4 regions of the Gracilibacillus phocaeensis genome follow, and region 2 is predicted to be linked to each of the others. Evidence: predicted binding sites of a transcription regulator. Region 2 holds the regulator's gene; each other region holds the start of a gene.

Region 1 (3,428 bases), 340 kb from region 2:
ACTTTTGCGGTCCAACATATTCAGAATAGTAGACATTGCTTCTACTACATACAATTGAATATCCTCTTCGTCTAGTTTATTTTCTTTGGCCAGTCGGTATTTCCATTCGATTAATTCCCCAATCATTTCAATGCCAGTAAAACCAGATCCGCAAACGGTAAAAGTTAACATGGCTTGTCGCTTCTCAGGGTCACGCTCTAACGCAGCTCGTTTCACCACATCTTCTAAGTGATGACGAACGCGAACAGCATCCTCCCAAGACCAAAGGGTGAAACCATGCTCTTTTACACCAGGTGTGCCGAAATCATTGGCCTCTCCACCCATTCCTAAAATAAGATAGTCAAATGCATATTCCCCATGTTCAGTATGGATGGTTTTACTATCATGATCCACCTTTGTGACATTGTCTGTGACAAGATTCACTTTTGTACGATTAAATAACCGCCGTAAGTCAAATTGAATAGCAGAAGGCTCCACACGATGTGCAGCTACCTCGTGTAATTCTGTCATCATCGTATGATAGGAATGACGATCAATTAGCGTGATGGTGACTTCATCATTTTTTTTGTACTTTTTCGCTAATTTCTTAGCGGCATGAACACCAGCATAACCTGCCCCAATGATAACAATATTCTTCTTGGTCATTATCTCTCCACTCCTTTACTTAATAAATATCCTTGATCACTTTACTTTGTGAAATTGTGATCAATTACATTGTAACACACTTTGCTCATTTGTCTATAAAAATGATAAAGATTTCACAAATTAAACAAAAATAGAATCATGTTATAGAAAACAGGATCACAGAAAAAACATTGGTATATAACAATATATGCAATATTTTTATAGACATACAGACAAAAACGTTGTACAATTAAAATATAAAGTTTGTGAAATAATTAACAATAAATATAACTAAAACATTGTGAAAAGAATAACTAGTTTGATGGGGAATGCAATGGATTAGTCAAACGAATAAGAAGGGGTGGATAAACATGTGGAGACAAACGTGGATTTTAGGCATCATTAGTATGTTGATTATGGCAGGATGTTCTAATGGTACTAGTCAAGCAGACGATCAGCGCAGCTTAACCGACAAACCTTATGAAGAAACCGAGTTTTTATTGGGTACTGTGGTAACGGTCAAAATTTATGACGAAGAGAAAGAAGCGGTACTAGACAAAACCTTTGATCGAGTAAGAGAATTGGAAGATAAAATCACGATGAATGAAGATGGCAGTGAGGTCAATGAAATAAATCAGCAAGCTGGGAAGCAGCCTGTTCCAGTATCAGACGATGTATATAGTGTGATTGAGGCAGGGAAGAATTATAGTGAGTTAGCTGACGGTTCCTTTGATATTACGATCGGTCCAATTACCGGTCTTTGGAATATTGGTATGGATAATGCAAGAAAACCAACAGAAGAAGAGATTGATCAGGTATTGCCACTCGTTCATTACGAACAAGTGGCATTAGATCAAGCCGATCAATCGGTTCTGCTTCAAGAAGCGAATATGCTGTTAGACTTAGGGGCGATTGCTAAAGGTTATATTGCTGATGAGATTGTACAGCTTCTGGAAGAGCAGGGTGTGACAACGGCTATTATTGATTTGGGAGGAAATATATACGTGTTGGGTGATCAGCCATCAGGTGGACAGTGGACAGTAGGTATTCAAAATCCTTTTATGGATAGGGGAGAAACGGTTGGTAAGCTGATGACGGTCAATCAATCTATTGTTACTTCAGGGATTTATGAACGCTATTTGGAAGTGGATGGGCAAAGGTATCACCACTTATTAGATCCTAAAACAGGTTATCCATTTGATGGTGAATTAGCCAGTGTTTCAATTATTAGTGATGATTCGATCGACGGTGATGCCTTGTCTACGATTTTGTTCTCAAAAGGTCTCCAAGCAGGAATGGAATTTATCGAGGAGTTTGAGGGTGTAGAGGCAATATTCATTACGAAGGATAAGGAAGTATACACAACAGAAGGGCTAGTTGATCAATTTGAGTTAACGAATGAGGCGTTTAGCCTGGAATAATAGGGGGGAGATTAGGATGAGGGGTACTACATTTTTGAAATTAGTAGAGATTCGTACGAAATTAGCGAGTTTATTTCCATTTTTGATTGGTCTGTTATTTGTGATATATCGTTATGAGGTTATTCAACCAGTCAATACCATCATTTTCTTTTGTGCGATGTTGTTGTTTGATTTGACGACAACGGCGATTAATAATTACATGGATTATAAAAAAGCAGTAAGCGATGACTACCGAGAACAATCTAATGTGATTGGACAAGAGAAAATCCCGGAAAAAGTAGTAGTAGCAACGATTATCACGATGCTGGCTATTGCTTCTTTACTAGGAGTTTGGCTGGTATTTCGTACCGACTTGTTTGTATTAATCATCGGCATGTTATGTTTTGCGATTGGTATTTTTTATACGTTTGGGCCGATTCCGCTGTCTCGTATGCCGCTTGGCGAAGTGTTTTCAGGTGTTACCATGGGGTTTGGTATTACCTTTCTCATTATTTACGTCAATGCATTCGATCAAGGGATTGCCCATTTAGGCTGGAGCGGCCGTATGATTACGTTTGAACTAGATGTCTTATTGATGTTGGAGATTTTTCTCATATCATTACCAGCCGTGTTGACGATTGCTAACATTATGCTGGCCAACAATATTTGTGACTTAGAAGAGGATGTTGCCAACCAGCGTTTTACACTACCTTATTATATTGGCAGAAAAAACGCCTTAAGATTATTCCATTTGCTTTATTTTTTGGCATTTCTCGCTATTTTAGGTGCGGTATTGATACAGGTTTTACCTGCTTATGTCCTGCTGGTATTTCTTGTTTTGTGGCCTATTATGAAAAGTATCAAGTTATTTAAGCAAAGACAAAGCAAATTGGAAACATTCCCATTGTCCTTAAAGAATATGATGCTGGTGAATGGGATGATGACGATTACCTTGCTTGCAGCGGTATTCTTATCATGATAGTTTGATAGAGAAGGGGAGGGGAGTGTGATGGTCATGTCTTGTGTAAAGGTGGAGAATTTGACCTTTCGCTATGATTTGCGTCAAGAGAAACAAACAATTGAAGATGTCTCATTTACGATGGATCCAGGAGAATGGCTAGCTATTGTAGGCCATAATGGTTCAGGAAAGTCAACGATTGCCAGACTGCTAGTCGGTTTGTTAACGCCGGCTCAAGGTCATATTTATATTAACGGAACCGAATTAACAGAAGTGACAAAATGGGAACTTCGTCATCAAATTGGTTTGGTGTTTCAAAATCCGGAAAACCAATTTATCGGTACGACCGTCAAAGACGATGTGGCCTTTGCTTTAGAGAATCTCAATATGCCTTATGAGGAGATGAAGCAAAGGGTCGATCACGCACTAGAAAGGGTTGGGATGAC
Region 2 (3,428 bases):
ATCATGCAGTTATCTGCTTATCTGGCATTACCGTTTCTTCCTCAGATTGAAGATCCTGCAGCATTTACAGTTGGCTGGTCGGTGGTGACTTTTGCATTAGCCTTGCTGTTATCCCTTTATTTATTGCGAGATGAAATAAAGGAATTCTTCCAACTGAGACAAAAAAAGATTGGTTCCATTGTGCTATGGTCCGTGTTAGGATTTATTATGGTCATGCTGGCGCAATATGCAGCCGTTGCTATTGAAGCCCTTGTATTCGGAATTCCACCTGGCTCAGAAAATACGATGAACTTAAGCAATATCGCCCGGCAGTCGCCAATCTTTATTATGATTATTGCCATCTTAGGGCCTATTCTGGAGGAATTGGTATTTCGTAAGGCGATTTTTGGTACACTTTATAAACGAATGAATTTCTTCTTTGCAGCATTATTATCTGGTGTTGTTTTCGCGGTCGTTCATATGGATTTTAGCCATATCCTAATTTATACCGCTGTAGCAATGGTGTTATCCTTTATCTATGTAGAAACAAAACGGATCCTTGTACCTATTATTGTTCATATGTCGATGAACACCATCGCCATTATTGCCCAGCTATCAATTGACCCGGAAGAATTAGAAGAACAAATGAAACAATTAAATGACTTAATGCTCATACTCATTGGGGGATAATCATCACATGCGTATTTCACCATTACGCTCTGCTATCTTTTATTTCGCTTTAGGGATATTATTTACTTTTTTGGCGATAAGATTTGTGGAGGATACAGTCTTTAACTTTTTTACAATATTATTAGTGATCTTTGCAACCATCGACTTTGTATTAGCGATTCGCTTGGTTGGCCTACACCGACGCATCAAGCAGGAACAACGCAAAAAAAAATAACACAAAAAATGGAGTAGGACCAAGCATCAGCCTGTCCTACTCCATTTTTTTATTACGTACGTGTCTTTTTTCTACCTTGCTTTGGTTCTTCTTCCAACGGGTAATGCTTCATGAAATAGACTAAAGACTGTAATTCAATCGCTAAATCGATATGATGTACCCGGACATGGTCCGGTACCGTAATCCTTGCTGGCGTAAAGTTCAGAATACCGTTTACCCCTAACTCCACTAAACGATCGGTCATTTGCTGCGCCTCCGACACAGGAACAGTCAGAATGGCTACAGAAATATCTTCTAGCTCTTTCTCCAAGTCATCGATATGATGCACCTGAATATTACCTACCTGTGTCCCTACCTTGTCATGGTCCGCATCAAATGCCATGTCAATTCTTGTATTATTATTCTTAGTAAAGTTATAATTAAGGAAGGCCGTACCCAAATTCCCCACACCGACTAAGGCAACAGGAGTACTTTCATCTTGATCTAACGTTTTACGGAAGAAACCAAGCAAATACTCGACATTATAGCCGTATCCTTTTTTTCCTAATGCACCAAAATAGGAAAAATCTCGTCGAATCGTTGCAGAATCCACCTTTATAGCCTCGCTTAATTCTTTGGAAGATACACGTGATTTTCCTTGGATATGCAAATTATTTAAAAAACGATAATACAGTGGTAAACGTTTCGCTGTAGCTTGTGGTATTTTATTTTGATTTGGCATCACTGATTCTCCTTACTTTCGATTAGTGAATGTGAGGTATCCTCATGAAGACTGATTCACCTATCTCTATTCTAACAGAAAAACACAGAAAAGTCGTGAACTATTTCACTAAGTAATCAATCGGTCACATTGCAGGACGAAGCTCTTTACGATAGAGCGAGACTTATCAGGATGTTACCAACCGTTTTCCACACGGTTCCGCCTTTAATCGTGGGGATTTTACGGACGGTTAGCGCTGTGATAAACTAAGGACAGCAGAGGTGAAAAAGATGATTTATTTACAAGTAAACAATCTCACAAAACAGTTTGGTGCAGAACTGATTTTGTCAAACATAAAGCTGGAAGTCAAGCAGCACGATCGGATTGCGATAGTAGGTCGTAATGGAGCTGGTAAATCCACTTTATTAAATATCATTTCGGGACAACTTGGGTATGATGAAGGAGAAATTCACAAACCAAAGGAGGTCTCGCTTGGCTATCTTGCACAGCACACTGGCTTAGACTCCAACGAAACAATCTGGCAGGAAATGCTGCAGATTTTTCAACACTTTCAACAAGAAGAACAAGCCCTACGCGAAATGGAAGCAAAGATGGGTGATCCTGATCTACTTGATGACCAGCAGGCATACCAACAACTGTTGACCAGCTACGATTTCAAACAAGAGCAATTCAAATTAGCTGGCGGTTATCAATATGAAACGGAAATAAAGGCAGTATTAAATGGACTGCATTTTCCAGAAAGCATGTGGTCTGCTTCGATCACATCATTGAGCGGCGGACAAAAGACACGGCTCGCCTTAGGTAAGTTATTATTAACCAAACCAGATGTGCTTATTCTAGATGAACCCACTAACCATTTGGATATTCAGACACTTACTTGGCTTGAAGGTTATATCAACAGCTATCCCGGCGCTGTCATTATCGTATCACATGATCGCTATTTCCTCGATAAAACCGTCGATATTATCTATGAAATCTCGCGTCATCATTCTACGAAATATCTAGGTAACTATAGTGCCTACTTACAACAAAAGGCCGCCAATTATGAACGAGATCTCAAACAATATGAAAAGCAGCAAACAGAAATTAAACGTATGGAAGACTTTATCCAGAAGAATATTGTTCGTGCCTCTACCACCAAACGGGCACAAAGTCGACGGAAACAGCTGGAAAAGATGGAGGTAATGGACAAGCCCGCTGGCGAGGCAAGCTCTGCCAAATTTTCATTTACGGTGAATCGCCGTAGCGGTAACGATGTTTTAAAAATTAATGACCTTTCCTTTCGTTATCAGGATAAAGATAGCAGCTTATTTAGTCAGTTGCAGCTTCACATGGAGCGTGGGGACAGTGTGGCGTTAGTAGGACCAAATGGGGTCGGAAAATCCTCCCTTTTAAAATTGATTATCGGTGCCTTACAGCCCGATACTGGTGAGATTCTATTAGGTGCTAATGTACAGATTGGTTATTATGATCAGGAGCAGACACAGTTACACACAAATAAACTCGTATTAAATGAACTATGGGACGAGTATCCTTTTATAGATGAGAAGGATATCCGAACTATCCTCGGTAATTTCCTTTTCTCGGGTGATGATGTCTTACGTTCTGTCTCTGCCTTAAGCGGCGGGGAAAAAGCCAGATTGGCGCTTGCCAAATTAATGATGGAAAAGGCCAATCTACTCTTACTGGATGAGCCAACCAACCATCTGGATCTGGACAGTAAAGAAGTACTGGAGTCTGCCTTAATCGATTACCCGGGTTCGATTCTATTCGTTTCGCACGACCGTTATTTTATTAATAAACTAGCAACCCATGTGCTCGAAA
Region 3 (3,428 bases), 1.1 Mb from region 2:
ATACAGAATATTTACCCTATACCTATCCATACACAGGGCAAACGTCGTCAACCTTTTATCCGACATATCCTTATTATCATGGTGCTTATTAATGTTTGTATAACAAAGAGTTATTCCTCATTGTTGTACATGTAACCAGCTTATCGAACGATCCCAAAGTAAGTTTTTAAAGCTTGCGTATATTCTTCGTTATTTGCCGGAGTGAACGTTTGCACTCCTTGATCAGTAAATAATCGAAATTCTTCTCCAGCTACCGTATTTCTGCCATTCTCTGTGAAGACAGACAACATCACTGTCTTGGTGAAAATAGAATCCGGGCTGTTTTCACACCAATAATTGGCCATCAAAAAGTCACGTGGCAGCTGTGGTTCCTCTGAGAAAGAATAGAGTCGCTGCCATTGATCTTTTTTCCATTCCTGGAGCACCCAGCCAAATTGTGAATCTCTCACCAATTGATAGCATTCCTCTCCCTGGCGCTGTTCAAGTCGTTCCACCATTTCAATTGGGCGCTTAGGGATAATACCACCCACACCGACATCACATAAATAAAGTTTCCCCTCTGTTTCCACTTGTAATACGTGATGGCGTCGTTTTGGCGGCAAATCGGTTTCATCACGCCAAAATCGGGCAAAATAATCCGTAACCGAATAGCCAAGCTCCCGAAGCAGCCAGCCAAATAGGGCATTCAATTCAAAACAATAACCCCCTCTGCCTCGCGTGACAATTTTGTCGAATACATCAGGAATAGCTAGTGATAGCGGCACCTGATCCAGGATGTCAAGGTTCTCATAAGGCACGGTATGTAGATGGCTTGCCTGCAAACGAGCAAGCATGTTGGCACTCCCATCTAATGGCCCGTCATACTTGATCCGCTTCAAATAATCGCTTACATTAGGTGATTGCTGTGCTTTCATCTATATCCCTCCAAACAAAAAATACATCGTTACTTATTCTTCATTATAAGCGATAGTTGTACTTGACACAAAATGTTTATACATCTCCATGTTACAATATGCTATAATAGAGGTAACATAATAAAGAAGCCGAAGTAGTCTTTTGTTTTATGTGAATATATTCACATAAAAGGCGAAGTACGCTGATTAATTCAGACAATGGGGGAATAAACAGTGAAGGAAACGATAACTGCCTTAAGCAATACGGCTGTGTCCAAACGAAATCAACTACAAACGAGTAAAAGCAAGTATTTAGTAATGACCATGCTTGCCGGATTTTTTGTCGGGCTTGGCATCGTGTTAATTGCTACAATTGGCGGTCTGCTGGAACCACAACAGTTTGCCGGTACCAAAATTGTGACAGGAATGGCCTTTGGTGTTGCTTTGAGTCTTGTCATTATGGCAGGCGCCGATCTGTTTACAGGGAATAATATGACAATGACCATTGGATGGTTAACGAAGAAAACAACGGTCTTAGATGCCGGGAATATATGGCTCTATAGTTATCTGGGCAATTTTGTCGGAGCGATTTTGATAGCCGTGCTGTTCTATTATTCTGGTTTAGCTACTGGGGAGACGGCCAATTATGTTACTTCCTTGGCCAGTGGTAAGATGAACACACCGTTTATGGAATTGTTTGTACGCGGGATCTTTTGTAACATTCTTGTTTGTTTAGCAGTCTGGTGTTCCTTTAAACTGAAAAACGAAACGGCAAAATTAATTATGATTTTCTGGTGTTTGTTTGCCTTTATTACATCTGGATTTGAGCACAGTGTGGCCAATATGTCCTTATTATCGTTAGCATTATTGGTGCCTCACCCAGAAACTGTGTCTTTAGTGGGCATGTTTGCCAATCTCATCCCGGTATCCCTTGGTAATATCGTCGGTGGGGCTGTCTTTATCGGAGCCGCCTATTGGTATGGCGTAACCGATAAGCAAACCGCAGAGAAACCTGCTCTTCAGAAAGCTTTAAACAAAGAACAAAGAAAAGAAGAGCCAGAATGGTCCTCAGAATTTAAATAGCGTGAGTAGAAAATCTTGCTTGACTTGAAATGCATTTCATCAATTAGAGTGAATCTATACCCATTTCAAGTCAAGGAGGAGAACCAATGAATCATATACGAAATCTGCAACAAGGTGAAAAACTGTATTCGACATTAACAGGATTATTTGAAGGTTTTAATGGCATGCAGACAATCTATTTTGGTGACTTATATTTAACCAATAAAAGATTGTATGTCGTAAGTCATCAATTTATGAAGATGGAGACCTCTCTTTGGTTTAAAGAGCAAGAAAGTGGAATAGATCACTCTACATTCATGGTTGGGGAGGATGAGCTGACAATAAAATGGCTATATCGTGGCAACCTGCGTGATTTTATGAGACAATTTCAAAACAGAATCCAGTAAATAGGAGCGATCGGATGACAAATATTCACGATATTGCTAAACAGGCAGGTGTATCGGTATCCACTGTTTCCAGAGTCCTTAACAATTATAAGTATGTCGCGAGTGATAAACGAGCCGCTGTCTTAGACATCATCGAAGCGTTAAACTATACGCCAAATAAGCATGCGATTGATTTAATTCGCGGCGAAACTAGAAATATAGGCGTTATTCTGCCCTATAACAACAATACGGCCTTTGATCAGCTGTTACACGGTATACTAAACAAGGCTTCAAAACAGGACTATTTAATAACCGTGCTACCTTCTCAATATGATAAAGCGAAAGAAATAGGCTACTTAGAAAAAATAAAAAGTAAGCTGTTTGATGGTATCATCCTTACTTCTAGGGCCAATGACTGGGAGAAGATTGTTCCATACAGCCAATATGGTCCGATTATCTCTTGTGAATTTACCGAGCAACCGGAGATTGGTTGTGCCTATACAGATCGCTATCGTTCTTTCCTAGATGCCCTGCAATTATTAAAAAACAAGGGACACCAAGCCGTAGCTTTTACAACAGCCAGGCTCGCAAGCAACAGTACCACACAAATCATCGCTGCATATCAAGAGATTTTCGGAGACATACCGGCTGGCTACCACATTACAAATTGCCAGTCTTTAGATGATGGATATGCAGCAGCTCAGCAATTTATGCAATTGCCTGAACGACCATCTGCCATTTATGCCAATGGAGATGAAGTGGCCGGCGGCATTTATTTGTATGCTCAGTCGCAACAACTACAAATACCAAGTGATGTAGCGATTATCGGTCAAGAAAATCAACCCGTGGGTATCGGCTTGGGACTGTCCACCGTCGATCATCAGCTAACGAAAATTGGAGAACAAGCCTTGAACCTCGTGATTCATCGATCAAAAGAAAAGGTGAACATCCCCTACCAAATGGTGGAGAGGCAATCCATGTAACGCATCCTTTTTAGTGAAAAACGCATTCACTCCAACTATGAGCGAATGCGTTTTTTCATGCTGTCCATTTGCGTTATCCAGGTAAGCTATTGTACAAAGCCAGA
Region 4 (3,428 bases), on a different contig from region 2:
CGTCGTAATTTTTTTGAGTCGAAAAAATTTCTTAGTGTTAACATAATTTTTGCTATAGTGGGCTTAATCATTTTATTATTTCCCGTCTTATTACATGAATATCTAGAATTTCTCCGTCTTTTTAGAAGAATGAGAGGAGAATATGCCTAAATAGAGAACCGATTTCATTTTAGTTGGTTCTCTATTTTTGTAATTAATTATTCATTATCTACTGATTCTAAGACAATATCTCTAAATGCTGCAGCTATCTGTTCTCCTTGCTCTTGTGTCCGTCCAGGTACATCTTATGTAGTTACAAGAGATCTTCTCAATGCTACAATTGCCGTGTTATTTCCGTTGATATATTCTACAGCCTGTGGATATAGAAAATCTTCATCAGAACCGAATCTATTACCATAAAACTTGGTCTTACACATTTATCGTAACGTGGTTAAGCCATCTAAAAATGAAGGAAATATCCACAAAAATCCTTAAATTCTTCTTTATAACTTGATCTTAAAAAATTCCAGCAAAGGTTGTTTTTTAGTTATCTTTTTATTCTTTATCAAACTCCGACAGAAGACTCCCACCTCAAGGAATGTGAAGGGCATAGCCCAATGAGTAGGTGGGAGATGAATGTCGGTAGTATCCTAAATAGTTGAAAACAGCGAACATTTGTGCTATAATATAATTGTAAGTTGCTCTTTGAAAACTGAAGATAGGAGGTTGTTGCAGGAAAATCGTCTGCAACGTAAAATCTTCAACGTTCAGTCGCCCCACACGACCCGAAGTTGCGAAAATCAAGCTAAAGTAGGACGTGTGGCGAGTCGGGCGTACAAGATATAAAGCACGAACCGTTGGGATGACGGGGTTAGCCTGCTAAAAAACTGGTGGATGCACCGGTGTTCGCAGGAATCTCCCACTTCAAATTTTCATTAGAAAATGAAGTGGGGGTAGTTCAATGCATGGAATCTCAAGATATTATTTGTTCGAATATAGCAAGGTTGTTAGAATTGATTTCACTGGCTTAGAATATGCAGTGGTGTATGCCCACAATAAAGTGAGGGAGATATCATGACCTTTTTCATTTTATTAGCAGGATTGTTTATATTGATTCATATGAAGAAACCTGTAATGTTCAGTAAAACAATATATGAGCCTATTTTTTTACTTGCTTATCTGACAATTCTAACTGTTTATATTATTAATGATACATTTTATTATATGGTACCCGAGAAGGTATTATTATTTGTGACAGTCATTGTTATGCTACCAACTTTCATTAGATTTGTGAGTTATAAAAAAGATGGTAATAAGAAAGTAAATTAAAATATTAAGCGAGCATTTTTATTCATATTTTACCAGAAAATATTTTAGAGTATAGAAACTAAGTCATTTACAGTAGATGAGAACTACAGGAGTGCTATTTAACCTCTAAATGTAGTTTCGCATCGTATACTTCTTCATTGTTAGCTCCATACTGAAGCTGTAAGTGAACAATATATGAATTAATACCCAATGTTATTGAAGGCGCTATCTTAATTGGGATACAATAATAGGGAGAGGAGGAATGTCGAAATGGTAGAGATTGAAACGCCTGTCATCAACAGGAAGCAACCAATGATTTCCGGTGTGATGTGGAAGACGGTGTCAGGGGCTTGTAATCTTGCTTGTGATTATTGCTATTATAGTCGTTGTGGCGGCAGAGCAGGGCATATCGAACGAATTAAGGACGAGGTGTTAGAAAAGTTTATTAAGGAATATATGGCAGCATCTAATGGTGTCGTCAGCTTTGCCTGGCAAGGGGGAGAACCGCTGCTTGCAGGGTTGCCTTTTTTTGAAAAGGTTGTGGCATTGCAGGCCAAGCATGCCCCAAAACGGACAATGATCAGTAACAGTATTCAGACCAATGGAACCATGATTAATGAGAAATGGGCGGCGTTTTTCAAGAAATATAACTTTTTGGTCGGGGTAAGTATCGATGGCCCGGAGGAAATCAATGACCAACGTCGCGTAACCAGTACCGGTAAAGGTAGCTATCAGGCGATTATGAAGGGGATCCAGCATCTACGAGATTACGAAGTGGATTTTAATGTATTGACCGTTATTCATGAAAATAATGTCCACCATGCCAAGGCATTAATGGATTTTTATCAACGGGAACAGTTTGACTTTGTCCAATTTATTCCGTGCATGGACTTTCAATCACAGCATGTGGATCAGCCCGGTGTATTTCACATCACGCCGAGGGAATATGGCGACTTTTTATGTGAATCATTTCACTATTGGTACAATGACGGCGATCCGAAGCTATCGATTCGCTTCTTTGATAACATCTTAGCGGTATTACTGCATCAGCAGGCCGAACTGTGTGTGCACCAAGAAATGTGTCCTAAGATGCTGGTATTGGAACAAAATGGGGATGCATATCCCTGTGATTTTTTTATTCACGAAGATTATCGTTTAGGCAACGTGGGACAAGATACCTTGTCGGAAATAGCCCACCATGAAAAATGGGATGACTTTCTTGCCATGAAACCAAATCTCCCTGACCAATGCAAACAGTGTGAATTTCTCTCCTTGTGTCATGGTGGATGTCCAAGAAACCGAGTAAGCGATCAGACGACGACCGGCGTTGATTATTTTTGTGAAAGCTATCAGCAGGTCTATCGTTATGCCAACAAAAAAATAACAAAGGTTGCCCAGAAAATCAGGAAGACGAATATTAATCACTATTATCGGTCAGGAGAACCCTTGCCAGGGCGAAATGAGTTATGCCTCTGCGGCAGTAATAAGAAATTCAAGAAATGTTGTGAGCCTTTATTAGATAGAGTTTAGTCTTTTTAGCGGATAGCGGGATGGGAACTGCTTTATCGTTTGGAGTGGAAGGTTGACTATTGCGAGAAGTGCATTTCATGACCCTGTATACTTCATAGAATATATATAGTCTTTTGCTGTTGTTTACACTCATCATGGAACATGGTAGGATAAAAACAGAAAACGAAATGAGGGGGGAAAGGATGCTAAAAAAACGATTCTTGATTACATTGGTGATAGCGCTTGCTTTAAGTATAGGCGTTTTTGCTTTGTTTCAAGGGAATGACCAAACAGTTAAGGCAAACGGAAACGATGCGCAACATAGAGAAATGGACAGGAAAACGAAGGAAGAGGAACAAGCGGAGCAACCAAATAGCGAAGCCAGAGAAAAATTAGATGAAATGACAGACGAGGAAATCAAGGACTTATTACATAAAGGTGATCAAGCAAACAAGGGTGAGGCCGAAGTAACAGATGAAGAAGTGGATATGTTGAAATCCATTACACCGGATAAATATTACAATCTAATGGGTATGACGGATGACGAGGTGTTAAATTATATTGATGGCTATCACGCATATATTAATACAACGATCATGCTTTTTCATGAAGAAGCGGAAGAGTATAGCGAG

The links. Region 2 encodes Rex, which represses fermentation and respiration genes when NADH is low (regulators of the CRP and FNR family bind a similar motif). Its sites were predicted from a motif close to TTGTGAAATATTTCACAA; they were not measured.
Region 1: the regulator Rex is predicted to act here: its motif matches at 889-906, upstream of E0E32_RS09420 (FAD:protein FMN transferase).
Region 3: the regulator Rex is predicted to act here: its motif matches at 1,064-1,081, upstream of E0E32_RS13335 (formate/nitrite transporter family protein).
Region 4: the regulator Rex is predicted to act here: its motif matches at 1,481-1,498, upstream of E0E32_RS19340 (anaerobic sulfatase maturase).

What each region holds. Positions count from the first base shown of each region.
Region 1 covers NZ_LR131144.1:355,797-359,224, forward strand. Annotated here, with positions in the region: gene E0E32_RS09415 (FAD-dependent oxidoreductase) at 1-645, opposite strand, end outside; gene E0E32_RS09420 (FAD:protein FMN transferase) at 990-2,045, shown strand; gene menA (1,4-dihydroxy-2-naphthoate polyprenyltransferase) at 2,062-3,003, shown strand; gene E0E32_RS09430 (energy-coupling factor transporter ATPase) at 3,040-3,428, shown strand, end outside.
Region 2 covers NZ_LR131144.1:11,571-14,998, reverse strand. Annotated here, with positions in the region: gene E0E32_RS08050 (CPBP family intramembrane glutamic endopeptidase) at 1-669, shown strand, start outside; gene E0E32_RS08045 (YdiK family protein) at 677-883, shown strand; gene E0E32_RS08040 (redox-sensing transcriptional repressor Rex) at 936-1,604, opposite strand; gene E0E32_RS08035 (ABC-F family ATP-binding cassette domain-containing protein) at 1,874-3,428, shown strand, end outside.
Region 3 covers NZ_LR131144.1:1,142,786-1,146,213, reverse strand. Annotated here, with positions in the region: gene E0E32_RS13345 (cupin domain-containing protein) at 1-92, shown strand, start outside; gene E0E32_RS13340 (arylamine N-acetyltransferase family protein) at 141-914, opposite strand; gene E0E32_RS13335 (formate/nitrite transporter family protein) at 1,128-1,976, shown strand; gene E0E32_RS13330 (hypothetical protein) at 2,063-2,362, shown strand; gene E0E32_RS13325 (LacI family DNA-binding transcriptional regulator) at 2,377-3,324, shown strand.
Region 4 covers NZ_LR131145.1:687,604-691,031, reverse strand. Annotated here, with positions in the region: gene E0E32_RS19340 (anaerobic sulfatase maturase) at 1,558-2,817, shown strand; gene E0E32_RS19335 (hypothetical protein) at 3,000-3,428, shown strand, end outside.